3 regions of the Arthrobacter sp. StoSoilA2 genome follow, and region 2 is predicted to be linked to each of the others. Evidence: riboswitches for the same ligand, from Rfam matches in the RefSeq annotation. Region 2 holds a riboswitch; each other region holds the start of a gene.

Region 1 (6,197 bases), 1.2 Mb from region 2:
TCGGCGTCGACGCCCCTCTTGCGCTCCTGTCAGCAACCGTCATAGGCCTTCTCTATTGTTTGCTGAGCTTTCTGTTCTTCCGGCGGCCGGTCGCGGAAACGGCGGTTGGTGCCATGGCAAGCAGTTATGCCAACGCGAACAACATCGGTATTCCTGTTTCCCTGTATGCAGTGGGCACGGCGCAGCACGTTGCTCCAGTCCTTCTGGTTCAACTCCTGATCATGGCGCCCTTCTACCTGAGCGTCCTGGGCGTGGCGGGCGGCACAAGAATCTCGTGGAAACGGATGCTGTTGCAGCCTTTCTCCAATCCCATGATTATCGCCTCGGGCCTGGGGGTGGTGATGGCCCTGACCGGGTGGGAGGCTCCGGAGCTCGTTCAGAGACCCATCGATATGCTGGCCGGCGCGGCCGTCCCCATGGTTCTGCTGGCTTTTGGCATGTCGCTGGCTGGCAAGGCGCCGCTCCAAAAGGGCGATGGCCGCGTGGAGACCGTAGTTGCCACCACCTTGAAGGTGGCTGGCATGCCAGTGGTGGTCTGGGCGCTGGGGCGCTTCGTGTTCGGCTTGGAGGGTCAGCACCTCTTGGCCAGCGTCATCATGGCCGCACTGCCAACCGCACAGAACGTCTTCCTATTCGCTTCTCCCTACGGACGCGGGATGACAATGGCCCGGGATGTCATCCTCTGTACAACAGTCCTGTGCATCGGGGCGTTGGTTATGGTTGCGTGGCTGCTTGGATAGAAGCGATCGAGGCCGGGAAAAAGCGACACACGAAACAAAAGAGGCAGGCACCCGGGTGGAGCAGTTCAGGGTCGGGTGCCCGCCTCATCTTGTTGTCGTGATTCCGGTTCCTGTGATTCCTTAGGCCCGGCGCAACCGCTGGCAGCTCCAGCGGCCCATCCGATTGCGGAAGGTGGCAGTGCGGCTGCTGCTGCAGTACCGGCCATGCCATCCGACGTGCGCGCTGGTCCTGGGAAGCCGCGTGCTCATTTCAAGATCCCTGTGGCGCCGTCAAGTATGCCGTCCAGGTCCAGGGGTGAATCGCTGGACGGTGTGGTGGTGCTGGGACTGCCGGTCGGCTTTGGCTTTGGCGCCGGAGCCTGTGTTGGAGTGGGTGCCGGAGTAGGTGCCGGAGTGCCGGTGGGGGTCGGCGTCGTCGTGGCAGGTGGGGTGGTGACCGTGTCCGACGGAACCGGGCTCGGGGCCGGCTGGGTTGGAACAGGAGTTGTCACGCCCGGGACGGGAACAACAGCCGACGGGACTGCCGAAGGCACCCAAACAGGATCCGCGAGTGACACTTGCGGAGTCGGAAGGGACGACGACGGCGCCTGGTCGGGTGCCTCTCCTGACGACTGCGTTGCTACGGTTGCCGGCTTTCCGGCCTCGCTGGTGGCCGACGACGCGGAGGCGCTGGCGTATGACGAGCTGGGTGCAGGGGTAGCCGAAGTTGACTGCCTGCTGTCGCTACCCGTCTTTGCGTCGCTTGCTTCCTGGGCCGGCGTTTCCTGCCCGAAGAAGGGAAGCTCGAAGGCCTGGCTCATGGTGCCAACGGTCAATACCAAGCCCAAGGCCCCAGCGACGACCGCCATGCGCTGGCCCATTGTTTTGACCGATGCGGCCTTGGTGAGCACGGCGTGTGGTTCATGGCTGAAGGATGACCCACCCAAGGACGAAGCTCCCAGGGACGAAGCTCCGAAGGCAGGGGCGCCGCCTGCCGGGGTTTCGCCAGCAGTTGCCGCCTTTCGGGCCGTACCGCTCCCGGATTCCTGTGCGCGAAGGGCTTTCCGGCTTGCGAGACCAGAGGCGGCGGTCGCGGCTGCGGCAAGCTGTGCGGGGCTCTTAGCCTGAACGATCGGGATGGCAGCGGTGGCAGGTTCGGGATTCGCTGCGGGTTCGGGCGCGACCGGTTCGGGCGCCTGAACGGTCGGGATGGCAGCGGTGGCAGGTTCGGGATTCGCTGCGGGTTCGGGCGCGACGGGTTCGGGCGCCTGAACAGCTGGAATCGCAGCAGTTGCCGGCTCAACGGGAGCAGGGTCCGCCGGAGCAGAGTCCGCTGTTGCAGAATCCGCTGGTGCTGTTTCTGCTGGAGCAGTTTCAGTGGGGACTGTCTCAGCAGAAATAGCTGCCTGGGCTGCCCGTTCACGCTCTGCCGCCCGAGCGGCCGCGCGCGTGGTGGGTGCCGCCGTTTGGGGATTGGAAGCAGAAGCGGGAATAGAAGCAGTGGCGGGTTCCGGCGTCGCGCCTGCTAAACCTGCTTCTGCTTCCGGCGTGCTGGTGGAGGATCCGCTGGGTTGGGCCCGACGGCGTCCGGTTGGCTGGGTACGCTCGCGCGCTATTTGGGCGCGGCGCGGCTGATCCATGGTTGGGGACATGGTGGTTGCCTCTCAACGCCTGCGAGGTTAGCTGTCGGGTTCGGACGAGGCCGTCCGGCCGCACATGGCGGCTTCACCCCAAGGGCCTAGGGAAAAATCAGGCCCGGGAACTCTGGGTCCCCCGTCTCTGCCGCGGGTCTGGCGGATTCCGGTTTGCGGCAGAGCTCGGCGTCAACCCGGAAGCGGCCCAGCGGAGATGAGGGTCGCTCTTCGACGGTACATGAGCGGCATAGCAAAGTCACATTAATGTAACGGGCGGGACGCCTTCCGGCTCGAAGGCCCGTTAGGACTTAGGCTCCGGGGCCGGAGCCGGGGCTGGCAGCTCGTACTGGATCCTTTGGACTTGGTGTGCGTAATGGGTCTCGGGTCGGAAAATTTCGTCGGCCACACCAAGCATCCCACCCGTGGCGCCGCGCCGGACTTTACCCTTGCTGTTCTGGCGCAAGACCCAGAACCAAAGGGCCGCAATGAGGGCAGGTGCTGCCAGCACTGCCACTAGTACGGCCAAGATATCCATGGCCCAAGACTAGCTTCCGCCGCGGGCGGCAGGTAGAACATAGTCGTATGGACCTCCCAGTGATGCCGCCCATTTCGCCCATGCTTGCCAAGTCTGTTCCTTCGATCCCTGATGTGGGCCATTTTGAGCCAAAGTGGGACGGGTTCAGGACCATCGTTTTCAAAGATGGCGATGAGATCATCCTGGGTAGCCGAAACGAACGTCCTATGACACGGTATTTCCCTGAGCTGGTGGAAGCCCTTCGGAAGAATCTCCCGGACAAATGCGTGATCGACGGCGAGATCGTCCTCATAACCGGGAACAGGCTCGACTTCGAGGGTCTTCAGCAGCGCATCCATCCCGCCGACAGTCGTGTGCGGATGCTGGCCGAAAGCACCCCGTCCTCCTTCATCGGATTCGACGTCCTAGCCCTGGGAGACGAGAACCTCATGGACAAGCCGTTTTCCGAGCGTCGCGCCGCCTTGGAGAAGGCACTGGCCAAGGCTGAGGCGCCCGTTTACGTAACACCGGCGGTGACGGACATTGATCAAGCACAGGAGTGGTTCGTGCAGCTCGAAGGTGCTGGGCTTGACGGCATACTTTCCAAACCGCTCGAGGGGACGTATCAACCGAATAAGCGCGTCATGTTCAAAACCAAGCATGAACGGACCGCGGACTGCGTGGTGGCCGGATTCCGCTGGCATAAAACGGGAAAGGTTGTCGGGTCGATGCTGCTTGGGCTGTATAACGACGCCGGTCAGCTGCAGCACGTGGGGGTGGTGGCTTCATTTCCCATGGCCAAGCGCGAAAGCCTGGTGGCTGAACTTGAGCCATACCAGACGGAGTTCAGCGAGCATCCTTGGGGTCAGTGGGCCGACCAAGGAGATGCCGCCGCTACTGGTTCCCGGATGCCGGGCGCGCAAAGCCGGTGGAGCGGCGGCAAGGACTTCTCCTTTGTTCCCCTTCGGCCCGAGCTCGTCATCGAGGTTGCCTATGACTACATGGAAGGCGACCGGTTCCGGCACACCACCCAGTTTCGTCGATGGCGGCCGGACCGGACTCCGGAGAGCTGTACCTATTCGCAGCTGGAGGAGCCAGCTGATTATGACCTCGGGGAGATACTGAGTCTGCCGTAACCGGAGTTGCCCCCGCTAATACGTTGCTGGGCCGCTGATACGTTGCTGGCCATCGACGGGATAGCGGCTTGGGGACGAGCTACTCTTCGTGTCCTTGGTCGCTGCTCATGCTGCCCTCCGCGGGTGGGGTTTCGCCCGGCGGTACGCCGCCTCCAGGCTCAAGTCCCGTGACGTTGCCGTCCAGGGGATCGGGGTTGGCGGAAGCTGCAGGATCGTCGTCCTCGTCCTGGCGCATGTCGGGATCCGTGTGGACATCGTCGGTGTCGCCGGCAGTGACGCCAGCGGTGTCGCCTGTCGTGTCGGCTGGCTCGGCGTCGCCGGAAACTCCGAAGGTCCGGGGATCGTCCTCAGGGTCATAGCTGGTCATGGTCACCCTTCCTAAGCAAACTTACTATTGTGCTTGCCCGGCCAGCCTAGTCTCCAGATCGCAAACCCAACAAGGGGCACCCACGCCGGGTTCCGCCGTCGTGCATCAGTGCTTGCATCAGTGCCTAACTCTGGCGGGAGGTGGCAGCGACGAAGCTCATGATGGCGTCGGCCACGGCCTTCGGCCGCATGTGTTGGGCGACGTGTCCAACTCCGGGGATTTCAACGAGGCGCCCTTGGGGCACCGCGCGGGAGAGCTTAAGCGCCCACTCCGGCCCGGCCACATGATCGCGGCTCCCTCGAAGCACCAGCACGGGAGTCCGGACTTTGGCCAACTGCTTCTCGGTCGGGTACTTCATCATTACCGGCAACTCGGTGAGGTACCAGCGGGGCCCGCATTGCAGGTAGTCCGTGATCACGATCCAGTTGGACGATGGGCTTTCGCGGAGAAGGCCATCCAGGAACAGGGCAAGCGACTGCCGCCCCACGTTCTTGTGGCGTGAGTCAACCACGGGACCCATGAGGACAAGATGCAAGGCGCGTTCAGGCGCATGGAGGGCCGCTTCAATGGCGAACTGCACGCCCATCGAGTGTCCTACCAGGATGTACGACTCGATGCCGCAGGCCTTCAGTGCTTCTGCGATGAACGCGCCGTAGTCTTCCACGGACAGTTGCCGCCCGGGCTTGGGAGTACCCGCAAAACCTGGAAGGTCCAGCGAGAAGGTGGGTGCGCCCGCTGCCAGGACGCCGTGAAGGCGCGCAAGGTAGCGGTGCGAGACGCCGATGCCGTGGATAAGGATGTAAGCGGGCTGCGCGCTCCCATGCGTCCCCGGAGGAGGCGAGCCCTCCGTCCAGAGAATCCGACCACCTAGACCGCGGGCCTCGACGTCGGCAGACAGCAGCGTGCTCCGCTTGCTTCGGCGCCCCGTCAAGGCCGGGCCTGTTCCAGGAATACCGGAGCCCCGGGGCCGGTTAGCTCGTCCTCAGACACTGGCCGTCCGGAAACAGCGAGAAGCAGGGAAATGGCCGGTCCTTGAACCTCCGAGCCGTCGCCGTGCTGGAAGTCGGTGTCCGTAGCAACCAGTCGCCAGCCCGCGGCTATCTCCTTGCCGCCGCCGATCCTTGTTGTTGTCTTGACCTGGTAAGCAAGAGCCAACGCGACCTGCCCGGCCGGATAGTTGCGTGTCATGCCAAGGGGGCGCCGGATGTCTTCGCCATGGACGAACGCTTCCACCAATCGTGTGGCAATCCCCGCCGGTGGTCCCGATGTCCGGGACACTACAGCGCGCAGCGCCGTCAGTGTGCCGCCGGGATCCTTGGCCTTTTCGCGTTCCACCCCCACGGCGTTGTCGCGGTCGAAGTCGAAGCGGGCTTCAATCATTCGCTTGAGGAAGCCCAAACGGGTGGTCTTTGCGCTGTCCACAACGTGCGCCAGTACGTCATGGATGTCCCAGCCCGGGCAAAGTGAAGGCGTCTCCCAGAGTGGCTCGGGGAGCGGTTCCAGATCCTGGATCAGCGCACGACGTTCATCGTGCACGGCGGGCCAAACGACGGAGCGGGAAGTCGAAGCCATACCGCTATTGAAACAGCCCTGGTTCGGGTTTGGGGCTCTTCGACCCGCCCGCATGCTAATCCCGGGTGGCGTCGTCCGATTCGGCGGGGTCGCCGGCGGCGCGCGAAGCGTCGGGGGCGGCGGCAGCGTCAGCCGCGTCCCGGCGTCGGGCGATCTTGGATTCTGTCCACATGGCGACCGCGACGAACGCGACGCACGCGAACATGAAGGTGGCTACGAAGTTCAATCCCATGGCCGATCCCAAGGGTGCGGCAA
Region 2 (6,197 bases):
ACCTGGCATCTGCGCACGCGGTTGGTCCTGGTGGCGATGGCATTGCTGGTGGCGATTTGCGGTGCAGTTGGAGTGGTTAGTTACGCCTCCATGGACATGTACTTCAACAAACAGCTCGACAAGCAGTTGGAGCAGGCATCAGGCCGCGCGAATGACTTCGGCAGGCCGCCGTCGAACTTTCCCTCCAGCGGTCGGCCGGATCCGCTGGAGGCCCGTGGCCAAGGCGCCGGGACACTTAACGCGAGGATCGATGGTTCCACGGTCATCAACTCGGGCTTCCTCAACGCAAACGGTCGCCGCGTCGCACTCTCGGCAGAAGACAAGCAGATCCTGCTATCGCTCCCCCGCGACAACCGGCCCGTAGACCGTTCATTGTCCAACGGCGACTATCGGCTGGTGGCAGTTGAGACCAACTACGGCGATGTGATTGCGACAGGCCTGCCGTTGGCTGACAAGCAAAATGCCGAGGCCTCGCTGGTATGGACCATGGTGTTTGTTTCACTTGGCGGCCTGGTGCTGATCGGCCTCGCCGGCACCGTCATCATCCGCCGGACCATGCGGCCACTGGAGCAACTCTCGGAGGTTGCAACGAAAGTATCGCGCCTTCCCCTCGACGCCGGTGAGGTGGCACTCGCGGTGCGCGTACCGCCGTCGGCCGCTCATCCTGGAACTGAAGTTGGCAGCGTGGGCCACGCTTTGAACCAAATGCTCAACAACGTTTCCAGGGCCCTGGAAGCCCGTCAGGAGAGCGAAACCAAGGTCCGGCAGTTCGTTGCCGATGCCTCCCACGAACTTCGGACACCGCTGACCGCCATCCGTGGATACACCGAGCTGCTTCGTATGACGGAGAACTTCACGGAGGACGGCAGGAAGTCGCTGGCGCGGGTCCAGAGCCAGTCGGAACGGATGACCACGCTTGTGGAGGACCTGTTGTTGTTGGCGCGCCTGGATGAAGGCCAGCCGTTGAAGGTCACGGATGTGGACCTGACGCAGCTGGTGATCGAGACAGTCAGCGACGAAAAGGTGATGGCACCGGACCACATCTGGAAGCTACAACTCCCTGACGAGCCCATTACGGTGCGCGGGGACGCAACCCAGCTGCATCAGGTGCTGGCCAATCTGCTGTCCAACGCCCGCAAGCACACCGATCCAGGTACCACGGTGGTCGCAGGCGTCATGCTTTCCGCCGACGGTAGCGCGGTGGTCACCGTCACGGACAACGGGCCTGGTATTCCGACTGCTTTCCAGGGGCGAATCTTCTCGCGTTTTGCCCGGGCTGACGCGGCGAGATCGGGGTCGGAAGGGACCTCCGGATTGGGCTTGTCAATCGTCGAATCCATCGTCCAGGCGCATGGCGGCAGTGTGGAAGTAACGTCCCAGCCGGGACGCACGGAGTTCACTCTCCGACTCCCCGCAGCTTTGAACGAACGCATATAACGAATCAGGCAACATGACTCGCCGTGAACGTGATCTCTGTTACCCAAATGTGACTTAAGCCGAAACCTCCTGTACCTTCGAAAGGGTGGGTCGCCCCTAACTGGCCCACACCCGGGATGCGCCGAGCTCTGCCACTTCCCGGAGTTCCGTTCTCATTCGAGGCAGAGACGGGGGACCCAGAGTCTCCGGGCACAGTACTTTCCTTGCCCTTGGGGTGAAGCCGCAGCTACGCGCGCGGCCGGATGACCTCATCCGAACCCGACAGCTAACTCCGCAGGCGCTGAGAGGTAATCACACATGTCTGAATTCAACGATCAGACGCGCCCTTCCGCGCGTCACCGTGACGATCACAACGCTCCCCTGACGAAGTCGCAAACCGTTCTGAAGAACGCTGCACGCCGCGGCAAGACCGGGCAACGAATGTCCGTTGTTGCAGGAGTCGTTGCCGCAGCATTGGGCGTCGCATCGCTTGGCCAGGCCGCAAACGCCGCATTCAATCTCCCCGAAACGAGCCGGGCGTCCGAGACGCAGGCTACCGCCCAGGCCAGCAACAAAACAGCTGAAATCTCAGCGTCCTTGGATGCTGCTGCCAAGAAGGGCGCTGCAGACAGGGCCGCTGCAGACCAGGCAGCTGCGGCACAAGCCGCCGCCGAAAAGGCTGCGGCCGAGAAAGCCGCCGCCGACCAGGCAGCTGCCGCACAGGCCGCCGCCGAAAAGGCTGCCGCTGATGCAGCCGCCAAGCAGGCTGCCGATGCCGCCGCTGCTGCAGCCGCAGCCGCAGCCGCCACTCCCAAGGCCGTGGACGATCCCGCCGCTGCCAAGGCATACGCCGCCAGCATCCTCGCCAACTACGGCTGGGGTCCGGGTGAAATGACTGCCCTGAACACACTGTGGGAGAAGGAATCCAACTGGCGGACCACCGCGACCAACACCTCCAGTGGTGCCTACGGAATCGTGCAGTCATTGCCCGCTTCGAAGATGGCAACCGCAGGCGATGACTGGCTGACCAACTACCAGACCCAGATCAAGTGGGGCCTGAACTACATCAAGGAACGCTACGGCTCCCCCTCGGCGGCCCTTGCCTTCCACTTGGCCAACAACTGGTACTAAGCCGACTCAATAAGCAGGCTTGAGCCCACCCCAGCGGGCTCAAACCATGCAGGGCCCGATTGCCGCCCCGCTTTCCGCCGTTCGCAGCAGTACTGATGCGCCCGGGCGGGAGGCGGGGCGGTTTTCGCGTTAAATGTGCCTTCCGGGTTTCACACCCACTTGCACCTGACGTTGCGTCAGGACTTAGCGTTGTGCCCATGACGGGAACAACAGGATCCGGGCCGTGGAGCATCGGTGAGCTGGCCACAGCATGTGGTGTCAGCGTGCGGACGCTCCACCACTACGACGAGATCGGGCTGCTGTCCGCAAGCCAAAGGACATCGTCCGGTCATCGCAGGTATTCGGAGGGCGACCTACGCCGGCTATACCGGATCAGATCGCTTCAGATGCTGGGGCTTCCGCTCGCGGCCATCGGCAAGGCGCTGCAAGCGCCCGAGGATGATCTGGAGTCCCTTCGGGGCCTCCTCCAACAGCAGCTGGTCCATGTGCAGGAGCACGCCCGGCAACTCCAAGCGCTCCAAAACCGTTTGGGCGAGCTGTTGTCACGCATGGACGGACACGCCATGCCCACCCCTGAACAATTCATGTCAACGTTGGAGATGATTACCGTGCTCGAAAACAACTTCACAGCCGAACAACGCCAGCAACTCGCGGACAAGCGGGAAGAACTCGGCGCAGAAAAAGTCGAAGCTGCCAAGAAGCAGTGGGCTGCCCTTGTGGAAGAAGGACTGGCGCACGTCCAAGCCGACAGGCCCGTCACGGACCCCTCAGTCCAGGAATGGGTGCGCTCATGGGACGGCATAGGTTCCATGTTCCACTCCAGTGAGGACACCAAAGCCGCAGCACGTGCAACCTGGCAGGAAAACAGCCAGGCCATCAGCGCGGGACTGCCGTGGACCGCTGAGCAGCTGGGCGGGTTGATGGCATACCTGGAGAAGGCGCGCTCGGCCTTGTAACAGGACGCCTCTATGCTTCCGGTTCGGCCTCTGCCGCACCTCGAACGGCTGCGATGGAGGCAGCTACGTCACCTGCGTCCGTGGACCAGTTACTCACCGAAATTCGCAGGATATCGCGTCCGCGCCACGAGGAACCGGACATCCACACAATGCCTTCGGCCATGAGCCGCTGAGTAACGCGGCGTGTGCGGTCATCACTTCCGAAGACGACCGATACTTGCGTGAAAACGACATCGTTGAGAATTTCCACGCCCGGGATACCAGCGAGGCCTTCCGCCAACGCGCGGGCGTTTGCTGCAAGCCTGTCCACCATGGCAATGACTCCGGACCGGCCCAACTGACGGAGGGCAGCCCATACCGGGATGCCCCGGGCCCTACGGGACAGTTCCGGAACTTTGTCGAACGGATCGCCCAGTCCGGTCTCCGTTGCAATGAGGTAGCTCGTGTGGACGCTGAAGGCGCGTCTCAGCGCTTCCGGCCGGGAGACGATGGCCAAGCCACAGTCGTACGGGACGTTCAATGTTTTGTGGGCATCGGTGGCCCACGAATCGGCTGCCTCTACTCCGGCCAGCCGCCCGCGCAGTTGTGGGCTGACCGCAGCCCACAATCCAAATGCGCCATCCACATGCACCCAGGCCTCGCGGTCATGGGCTACAGCAATGGCTTCGGACATCGGATCGAACGCTCCGGAATGCAGATTGCCTGCCTGCAGGCACACGAGGGAAGGGCCGGGTTGTTCATCCATGGCATCCGCGAGTGCCTCCGGCAGGATCCTGCCTTGATCGTCAGTGTCCACGGGAACGCAGGCTCCCAGCCCCAGGTACCGCAGGGCGAGGTCCACGGCGGCGTGCCGTTCGCGGCCTGCAAACGTGGTGATCCGGGGCGCCCCGGTCAGGCCCAGGTCCGCGAGGTCCCACCCTGCCTCGTCCATCAGGTATTGACGCCCGGCAGCCAGCCCGGCGAAGTTGGCGGTGGTAGCGCCAGTGGTGAATCCGACGTCGGACCCTCGCGGAAGATCCAATAACTCCAGGAGCCACGCCGCTGCGGATTCCTCGATCGCGGCGGCGGCCGGGGTCGCAAACCTGAGCCCGGCATTTTGGTCCCATGCCGAGACAAGCCAATCTGCAGCCATGGCAGCGGGCAACGTCCCGCCCATGACCCAGCCGTAGAAGCGTCCGGACTGGATTGCCATCAACCCGGGCTCAGCCAATGCGGCGAGCTCATCTACTACGTCAGCCGCGTCCGTTGCTTCATCGGGAAGTCTCGAAAGAAGGCTCGAAGCGACTTGGTCGGCGTCGGACGTGGGCCGGACAGAACGGCCGGGCACCGATGCAAGCCAATCCGTAGCGTGCGCCATGGCCCGCTCCAGTGCAGCACCGTACGCCTCCGGCAACGCAGACATGCGCACAGCCTACTCCCGCTTCACTGGTTGGAACAGCGGAGGCGAACAGACTAAAGCGTGAAGCTGATGAGGTGACCGCCGTCGTCGTCCTTCACGGCAGTGACGGTGACTGCGGAGTAGTCGGGGATACGCCACATGCCCGGCTCAAGCTCGCCACCGGCGTCGCCGACCACCACGGTTCGCATCCCGGCGGCCCGGGCGGCTGCGATACCTGCCGGGGCGTCCTCAAAAACCACGACGTCGGCTGGTTCCGCGCCCAGCAATGCTGCGGCTTTGAGGTACCCCTCCGGGTGCGGCTTGCCGCGCGTAACGCCTTCGGCGGTGACCGCAGTAGTTGGCATGGAAAGGCCAGCGGCCTTCATCCGGATATCGGCAAGGATGCGGTCCGCGGATGTGACGAGCGCAATGGCGTCGTCCGGCAAGGCAGCGAGCAGCGCTTCGGCGCCAGGGAGGGCAATCACGCCGTCGGTCCGCGTTCGTTCCATCTGGCCGAGCTCGGCAGTCAAGGCTTCAAGATCGGCTCCTGCTGGAGCATACCGGCGCACAGTATCGCCTGCTTGCACGCCGTGGGACGTCCGCAGGATCTCGTTGTAATCCAGGCCGTATCGTTCCGCGAATTCCAGCCACACCTGCTCGACGATCGCTGTGGAGTCAACCAGTGTTCCGTCCATGTCGAACAGGACAGCACGGACGGTCAGGGTTGGCGATCGTTCGGCTTGTGCGGAAGGCGAGGTTGGTTCGGCAGGATGGCTCATGGCTCCATCCTGCCGCACCATGCAGGGGTGGCGTCGAACTGTGACCTAGCCGTTGGGCCGGTGCGGAATGTACTGCACAGCCCACTTATTGCCGTCCGGGTCCGCAAAGTGGACGAAGTGTCCCCAGTCCTGGACATCGATATCGCTGACTTCGACGCCATTGGCCTTGAGGTGCTCGTGCGCTTTGTTGATATCGCTCACCACCATTTGCAGGGATGGCGCTGTTCCCGGAGGGGCATCGCTGAGCCCTTCGCCGATGGCGATGGAACAAGCCGAACCCGGCGGAGTCAACTGCACAAAGCGGATGCCGTCCATGGGACGCTCATCGAAATCGGCGTTGAAACCAACTTTGTTGACGTAGAAGTCCTTCGCGCGATCCACGTCGGACACAGGGACAAACACCAGTTCAAGTTTCCAGTCCATGCGCCACAGGCTAACCGGGCACGCCGGAAAGCGGTAGGGGCCGCGTTGACTCATCAAAGATGCCCGCGTAGCGGTATTCGAGGAATCATTTGAGAATGCCCGCGTAGCGGCGTG
Region 3 (6,197 bases), 230 kb from region 2:
CCCGGGCTCCAGGTATTGCTTGGCAACCTGGCGGGCCAGGTCAAGGGCTGCGCTCATGGCGGTGTCGTCCGCCGCCTGGCCGATTCCCCTGGCCATACCAGCAGCGTAACCGGCGATGAACGTAGTCAGGGGCGCGGCAGGCCGCACCACGGAGTGGGCGGCAACTCCTGCCACTGCGAGGACTTCATTGATATCCACGTCAACGCCCTCAAGCTCAAAGGCCTGCAACAGTGTGCGGCACCAGTCCTCGAGCGTCTCTTCCTGGCTCTTCATGTCCGCCTCCTGCTCGTTGTGTATGCCCAGGGCCGCAGCGTCCTCCCATGTGTCCACATCATCAGTAGATCCATCGGGAACAGTAACGGCCAGCAGGTTCAGCCTAGCAAGCAGCCGGAACACTGAAGAGTTCGTTAACCCCGAAGTTGCAGAAGCTGCGGAAACTTCCCGTTCCAAAGCCCGGGTGCTGTAAACCCCCAGGAGGGGCTGTTGCCGGCCATCGGCTGAAACGGCCATGGCGCCCTCCACTTCGGGGTGCGCACGCAATTCTTCCCACAGGGGCGCAATGCCCCTGGCGGCGTGCGGCATGTCGCAAGCCAGGACGAGCGTCCATGGCGCTGGGCTGACTGCCTGCCGAAGAGCGGCCGCCTCATGAAGGGCCGCCAGACCGGCAGCAATCGCAGCGGCAGGGCCAGCAAAGGCCGGCTCCTCCCGGGCACTAAGAACTCCAGCAGGCAGGACATCGCCGATACCAGAGGTGTCCGGACCAACCACAACCACCGCGGAGGCTCCGCGTGCGGCCTGCAGGGCATGCGAAAGGAGGCTGGCGCCGTCGAACGTTAATCCGGGCTTGGGCACGCCACCGAGGCGGGTGGCCCTGCCACCCGCCAGAATCACAGCGTTGAACTCCATCCGCCCAGAGTACCCGGACGGCGGGAGGGCAACAGAAATCGATCAGGCGGCGGATTCCGGCAACAGGAACGGGTCCCAGTCCGGCGCAGGTTTCTCGAGTTCTTTGATCTGCCACATGGTTCCTGTGGGCACGCCGGGTTTGAAACGAAGTTTCCAACCCATCTCGGCGAGCGTGTGGTCACTCTTGGCGTTGTTGCATTTCAAACACGCCGCAACCAGGTTTTCCCAGGAATCCGCGCCGCCCCTGGATTTGGGGTGGACGTGGTCTATGGTGTGGGCTGTTTTCCCGCAGTAGGCGCAGCGATGGCCGTCGCGGCGGAGTACCCCGCGGCGGCTCACGGCGGTGATCCTGTTGTACCGGGGCCGGATGTAGCGGTTGAGAAGGATCACGGATGGTCGTCCGAGAATCTCCTGTGGCCCGACGACAGGCTCGTCGCCTTCGGCCACTACGCTAGCTTTTCCAGTCAGCACAAGGACCAGCGCCCGGCGGAAGGTTACTACCGCCAGCGGTTCATATCCAGCATTCAGAACGAGTGTGCGCATGCACGTACCTCTTCACGGCCGCACCCGTCAGGGGCACGAGGGCCGGCTGCCCTCTGCTTGTACGGGCTGTGGATCGACAACACAAGGGTAAGCACTTGTATGCCGTATCAACGAATTTTTCTGTCGTTTCGGCTGTGGTGTTGGCGAAAATTCATGCGCGGGACACCTTGCAGAGGACGCGCACATTCCCTGAGGCCACGGAATCGGACTTGCGCCCCCCGGATTTGGGTGTCGGCAGCCCGCTTCTCTTGCTGTCACGAAAACTGGTGGTTAAAGCAGAACACCCCGCCGGCCTGAGCCTACGGGGTGTTCCGCAAAGTAAGTGATCAGCCGTTGACGCGGATGAAAACTGGGCCGGAGCCAACGTTCACGCTGAACAGTGCCGTGGTGGATCCGTTCCATCCACCGTGGACTGCCATGCCGTTGCCGACGTAAACCGCGATGTGGGCCATTCCGCCATAGCCGCCGTTGGCGTAGTAAGCGAGATCGCCGGGCTGGGCTTCAGCTGCACTGACCGTGCGGCCGAGGGAGAGATAGCCGGCCGGCCAGTCGTGGAAGTGAATACCGACCGCGGCCAGCGAGTTGGTCACCAGCATGGTGCAGTCCTGTGTGACGCCGAGCTGTGCGTAGGCCGCTGCAGCGATAGCTGCACCGAGGCCGCTGGATGCAGCGGGCGCCTTGGCTGCGGACGCGTCAGCGTTGACCGCCAAAGTTGCGGTGCCACCGGCAGCCGGAGCTTCCTTGGCAGCCGCCTTCTGGACGACGGGAGCCGGGGCTTCCTCAGTCTTGACCACCGGGCGCTCATAGGAGATGGCAACGCTGGAATCAGCAGCAATGGTGGCCTGGGCAACCGACTGCACGTCAAGCGTGGAGGCAGACGTAGATTCCCGCTGAACGTTGGTGTCCGCAGCATTTGCAGCGACTCCGCTGGTCAGGACAAGGCCCGACGCAGCTGCGATCACTGCTGCCTGACGGCCAACGCCACCGGCGTTGTCGCTGACAGCCTTGGCAATGACGGCAAGTGAGCTGGTCTTGGGGGCCTCAGCTCTATGCCGTGCAACCTTGTTTGCACTGGTCATGATTACTCTCTTTTCGTAGCCGCGCACGCTGGGACCGCACGCGGGTTATGGGCTGCCAGCACTTGGGGGGCATGCTGGCTTACCCCGAATGGGATTTCCTAGCGGAGGGTGTAGAACGAGGATGTGCCTGTGGAGGCCACGGAGTGCAGGAGCGTGCCCTGGCTGGGGTTCAAAGCGCTGATCATCATGCCGTTGCCGACGTAGATGCCCACGTGGGCTCCGCCGTTCTGAACGACGAGGTCGCCAGGGGCAGGGGTGCTGGTGGGGGTCATGATCGTCCAGGCATTGACGCGGGGGATGCTGATGCCGGCCTGGGCGTAAACCCACTGGGTAAATCCGGAGCAGTCCCAGCCGTTGGGGGAAGTGCCGCCCCAAACGTAGGGGTGGCCGATGCCGGTGTAGGCAATTGCTGCAAGTCCGGAGGCTGCCGCGCTTGAAGCAGCATCCTTGGCCTTGGAGGACAGGGCACCGAGGGTGCTGTTCGCTTGGTCTTCGGTCGACGTGCGCTGGGAGGCCCGCTGAACCTTGGGAGCTTCCTTGGTGACCACAACGGGGCTTTCGAAGGAAACCGTTGCGGTGGGCTCCGCGGTAACAACTGCGGTGGCGACCAACTGCTGGGTGCTGGAAGATTCCGACTTCGAAACGTCGGTGTCAGCGGCCTGGGCCGGGAGTCCAACACTGAGAACGAGCCCCGAGGCTGCGGCCAGAACGGCGGCTTGGCGGCCTACGGTGCCTGCATTGGTTGAGACAGCCTTGGAAAGGGTGTTCAACGGGTTCGTGCGAACCAATTCGGCGCGATGGCGCGCAGGGGTAGTGCGTGATGACACGAAGGTAGCCTCTCCCAATGCCTGCGAGGTGAGCTGTCGGATTCGGATGGGAGTCATCCGGCCGCGCGGCTTCAAGGAAGCTTTTGCGACTTAACCCCAAGGTCTTCTGACTCGAAGACCAAAATTGGTTCCCCCGCCCCTGCCAGACGATTTTTGCGAACGGACCTCGAGTGGTGGCAGAGCTAGGCAATCCACTCAAGTGCACCGGCCCCCTAAAAAGCCGATGCGCTTTAGACGGTACAACAGATGTTCGTGAATGTCACATTCAGGTCACGGGGCGTGTCATGGATGCGAGAGACAACCATCAAATTGCTCAGAGCCAGCCCATGGGATCTACGACTTCGCCGTTTACCTGGACCTCGAAGTGGAGGTGGCAGCCGGTAGATGCTCCTGTGGTGCCACTCAGCGCGACGGTATCGCCGCGGCTGACAGTCTGCCCCACCTTGACGTTGAAGGACGACAGGTGGTTGTACGTGGTCTCAAGGCCGTTGCCGTGATCAATCACAACGCGATTGCCTCCGCCGTACTCATGCCACCCGGCGAACGTGACCTTGCCTGCAGCGGCGGCGTGGACGGCGGTTCCGCACTGGGCCACGAAGTCCTGGCCACGGTGGAAGTCACCGGTGCCGCCGGTAAGGGGGCTGACGCGGTAGCCAAACGGCGATGCCGTGACCAGCTTGTCCAGAGGACTTCCCAAGGTGCCAAGTGAGGAAGCACGCTGAATGCTCCCCGCTGACTGGGCGCTCAACAGCTGCTTGAGCTTGCCGTCCGGGTCAGCGGCTGTGGCCACTGCGGCACGACTGAAATCGATTTTGGCAGAGGCTGCTGCAGAAACTTCGGGCTGGCTGCCACCGGGCACGGAGAGCGCCGCCTCGGTCTGGCCCGATTCCGACGTGGCCATGACGGGGCTTGTGGCAGGCAGACCTACAGTCAGGGCAAGTCCGGTGGCTGCAAGCGCGACACCGGCCTTCTGCCCTACACCACTGGCTGACGCGAAGTCGGCTACCTGGCGCAACGGGCTCTTACGGCGGCGCACCTGACGCGGGGTGTCGCGTGGCCGGATCTCCATTGCGGCGCGGGCTGGCCGCAGCTCAGCAGTGGGGCCGGACGCACGGCGACGGCCCCTGACGTTCTGCGATGTCAAACTCTGTTCCTCTCTGGAAAGCCTGCGAAGTTAGCTGTCGGATTCGGGTCAGAGAGTTCAAAGACCCGGTCCGCACGAAGCGCAAACGGCACACAGGTATCCCCGGAAGGACTTGCGTTAGTAGGCACTTCTGCTGCGGACTTCACCCCAAGGCTGCTTCTTTAGGCAGCCGCTTGTGGTTCCCCCGCCTCTGCCAGTAGTTGATGACACACCTGATCTGCTGGCAGAGCTCGGCTCCAGATCAGGTAACGCTTTGGTATCGGCGCTAGTAGATAACTATAGGTGATTAAAGCCCGCAGTAATAAATTCGTTATCTTTCCAAAACGACCGTGTTGCGGGTGCTCCATATCATCAGTCGCGGAAAGCCGCAGGTCACACGCGCGCCAACCACCACAAAGTGAGATCCGACACTCCCGTGGTCAGGGCAAGTCAGAGTCAGCTGACGGCGACGAAGACGTGCGCAGCGACCTCGGGAGGCAACTCCAGTGCTCCTTCAATGCCCGGAACGCGGACGGAGATGTACTCCCCCACCCGTTCCAAGGAGACGGTTGCGCCAGGACGAATTCCGCCTTCATCGAGCTGGGTGAGGAGCTCGGGCTCAACCTGGATGGGTTCAGCAAGCCGGCTGACCACTACACGCGAATCGGCAGCGTACCCGTCCATCGCATGCAGCAGGTTCACGTCCACGCGGGAAAGAGGCTTGTTGGCGAGGCCGCCAAGGGCTTCCAAGCCCGGAATAGGATTGCCATATGGTGACTCTGTGGGGTGCTCCAACAACTCATAGAGCCGCCGTTCCACCCGTTCGCTCATGACGTGTTCCCAGCGACATGCTTCGTCATGAACGTATGCCCAGTCCAGACCAATGACGTCCGCCAGGAGCCTCTCGGCAAGGCGGTGCTTCCGCATGACCTCGGTGGCCCGCTTGCGCCCGACTTCGGTCAGCTCCAGGTGGCGGTCGTTGGACACAATCACCAGGCCGTCACGCTCCATGCGTCCAATGGTCTGGGAAACCGTGGGACCCGAGTGCCGCAGACGCTCCGCGATGCGTGCGCGAAGAGCCACGATGTTCTCTTCTTCAAGCTCCAAAATGGTCCGAAGATACATCTCAGTGGTATCGATCAGATCCGTCATCCAGCTCAGCTCTCCTCGAACGCATTTCTTGCGTAATCTCCACCGTACCGCGTCCCAGCCAAGGTGGACGGTGTGCAACCGACACCTCCGGAACGTCAATCCAAGCCTAGCTTATTTGGAATTACTCTGGATAATTTTTCCCTGGGCCGGAATGCCTGTGGTGGTCCGGCATTCCACGTGGCGGACTATGACACCCGCAGATTCCTGACGGTGGGCCCGGTCAGGCAGAATGAGGGAGTCGAAGGGGCAGCCGATGCCACCTGCCCACCTCCCCCTCTCTAACCGATACCCATTGGAGCCACACGTGAGCGACAACAGCATCACTATTCCCGCCGACCTGCTGCCCAAGGACGGACGCTTCGGCGCGGGACCGTCCAAGGTCCGCCCGGAACAGGTCCAGGCCCTGTCTGCCGCATCGACCACCATTCTTGGCACGTCCCACCGTCAGGCGCCGGTCAAGAACCTGGTGGGTTCGGTCCGCGAAGGACTCAGCCAGTTCTTCCGTGCACCCGAGGGCTACGAGGTTGTCCTCGGCGTCGGCGGTTCCACTGCTTTCTGGGATGTAGC

What was found. A riboswitch is a leader RNA that binds a small molecule or an ion and turns the genes downstream of it on or off. The one in region 2 is predicted to bind cyclic di-AMP.
Region 1: another riboswitch for cyclic di-AMP. It lies ahead of LDN82_RS20845 (hypothetical protein); the one in region 2 lies ahead of LDN82_RS03960 (hypothetical protein).
Region 3: another riboswitch for cyclic di-AMP. It lies ahead of LDN82_RS04945 (C40 family peptidase); the one in region 2 lies ahead of LDN82_RS03960 (hypothetical protein).

The regions. Positions count from the first base shown of each region.
Region 1 is NZ_AP024643.1:4,564,333-4,570,529, reverse strand. It holds gene LDN82_RS20850 (AEC family transporter) at 1-740, shown strand, start outside; gene LDN82_RS20845 (hypothetical protein) at 986-2,371, opposite strand; cyclic di-AMP (ydaO/yuaA leader) riboswitch at 2,374-2,525, opposite strand; gene LDN82_RS20840 (hypothetical protein) at 2,655-2,888, opposite strand; gene LDN82_RS20835 (ATP-dependent DNA ligase) at 2,936-4,003, shown strand; gene LDN82_RS20830 (DUF6480 family protein) at 4,083-4,370, opposite strand; gene LDN82_RS20825 (alpha/beta hydrolase) at 4,495-5,301, opposite strand; gene LDN82_RS20820 (maleylpyruvate isomerase family mycothiol-dependent enzyme) at 5,298-5,942, opposite strand; gene LDN82_RS20815 (hypothetical protein) at 5,998-6,197, opposite strand, start outside.
Region 2 is NZ_AP024643.1:819,145-825,341, reverse strand. It holds gene LDN82_RS03965 (HAMP domain-containing sensor histidine kinase) at 1-1,437, shown strand, start outside; cyclic di-AMP (ydaO/yuaA leader) riboswitch at 1,547-1,731, shown strand; gene LDN82_RS03960 (hypothetical protein) at 1,735-2,547, shown strand; gene LDN82_RS03955 (MerR family transcriptional regulator) at 2,745-3,503, shown strand; gene LDN82_RS03950 (pyridoxal-dependent decarboxylase) at 3,514-4,905, opposite strand; gene LDN82_RS03945 (HAD-IA family hydrolase) at 4,956-5,660, opposite strand; gene LDN82_RS03940 (VOC family protein) at 5,706-6,083, opposite strand.
Region 3 is NZ_AP024643.1:1,047,012-1,053,208, reverse strand. It holds gene LDN82_RS04960 (NTP transferase domain-containing protein) at 1-891, opposite strand, end outside; gene LDN82_RS04955 (HNH endonuclease) at 949-1,449, opposite strand; gene LDN82_RS04950 (NlpC/P60 family protein) at 1,776-2,528, opposite strand; gene LDN82_RS04945 (C40 family peptidase) at 2,627-3,355, opposite strand; cyclic di-AMP (ydaO/yuaA leader) riboswitch at 3,360-3,544, opposite strand; gene LDN82_RS04940 (M23 family metallopeptidase) at 3,669-4,499, opposite strand; cyclic di-AMP (ydaO/yuaA leader) riboswitch at 4,504-4,745, opposite strand; gene LDN82_RS04935 (metal-dependent transcriptional regulator) at 4,935-5,630, opposite strand; gene serC (phosphoserine transaminase) at 5,935-6,197, shown strand, end outside.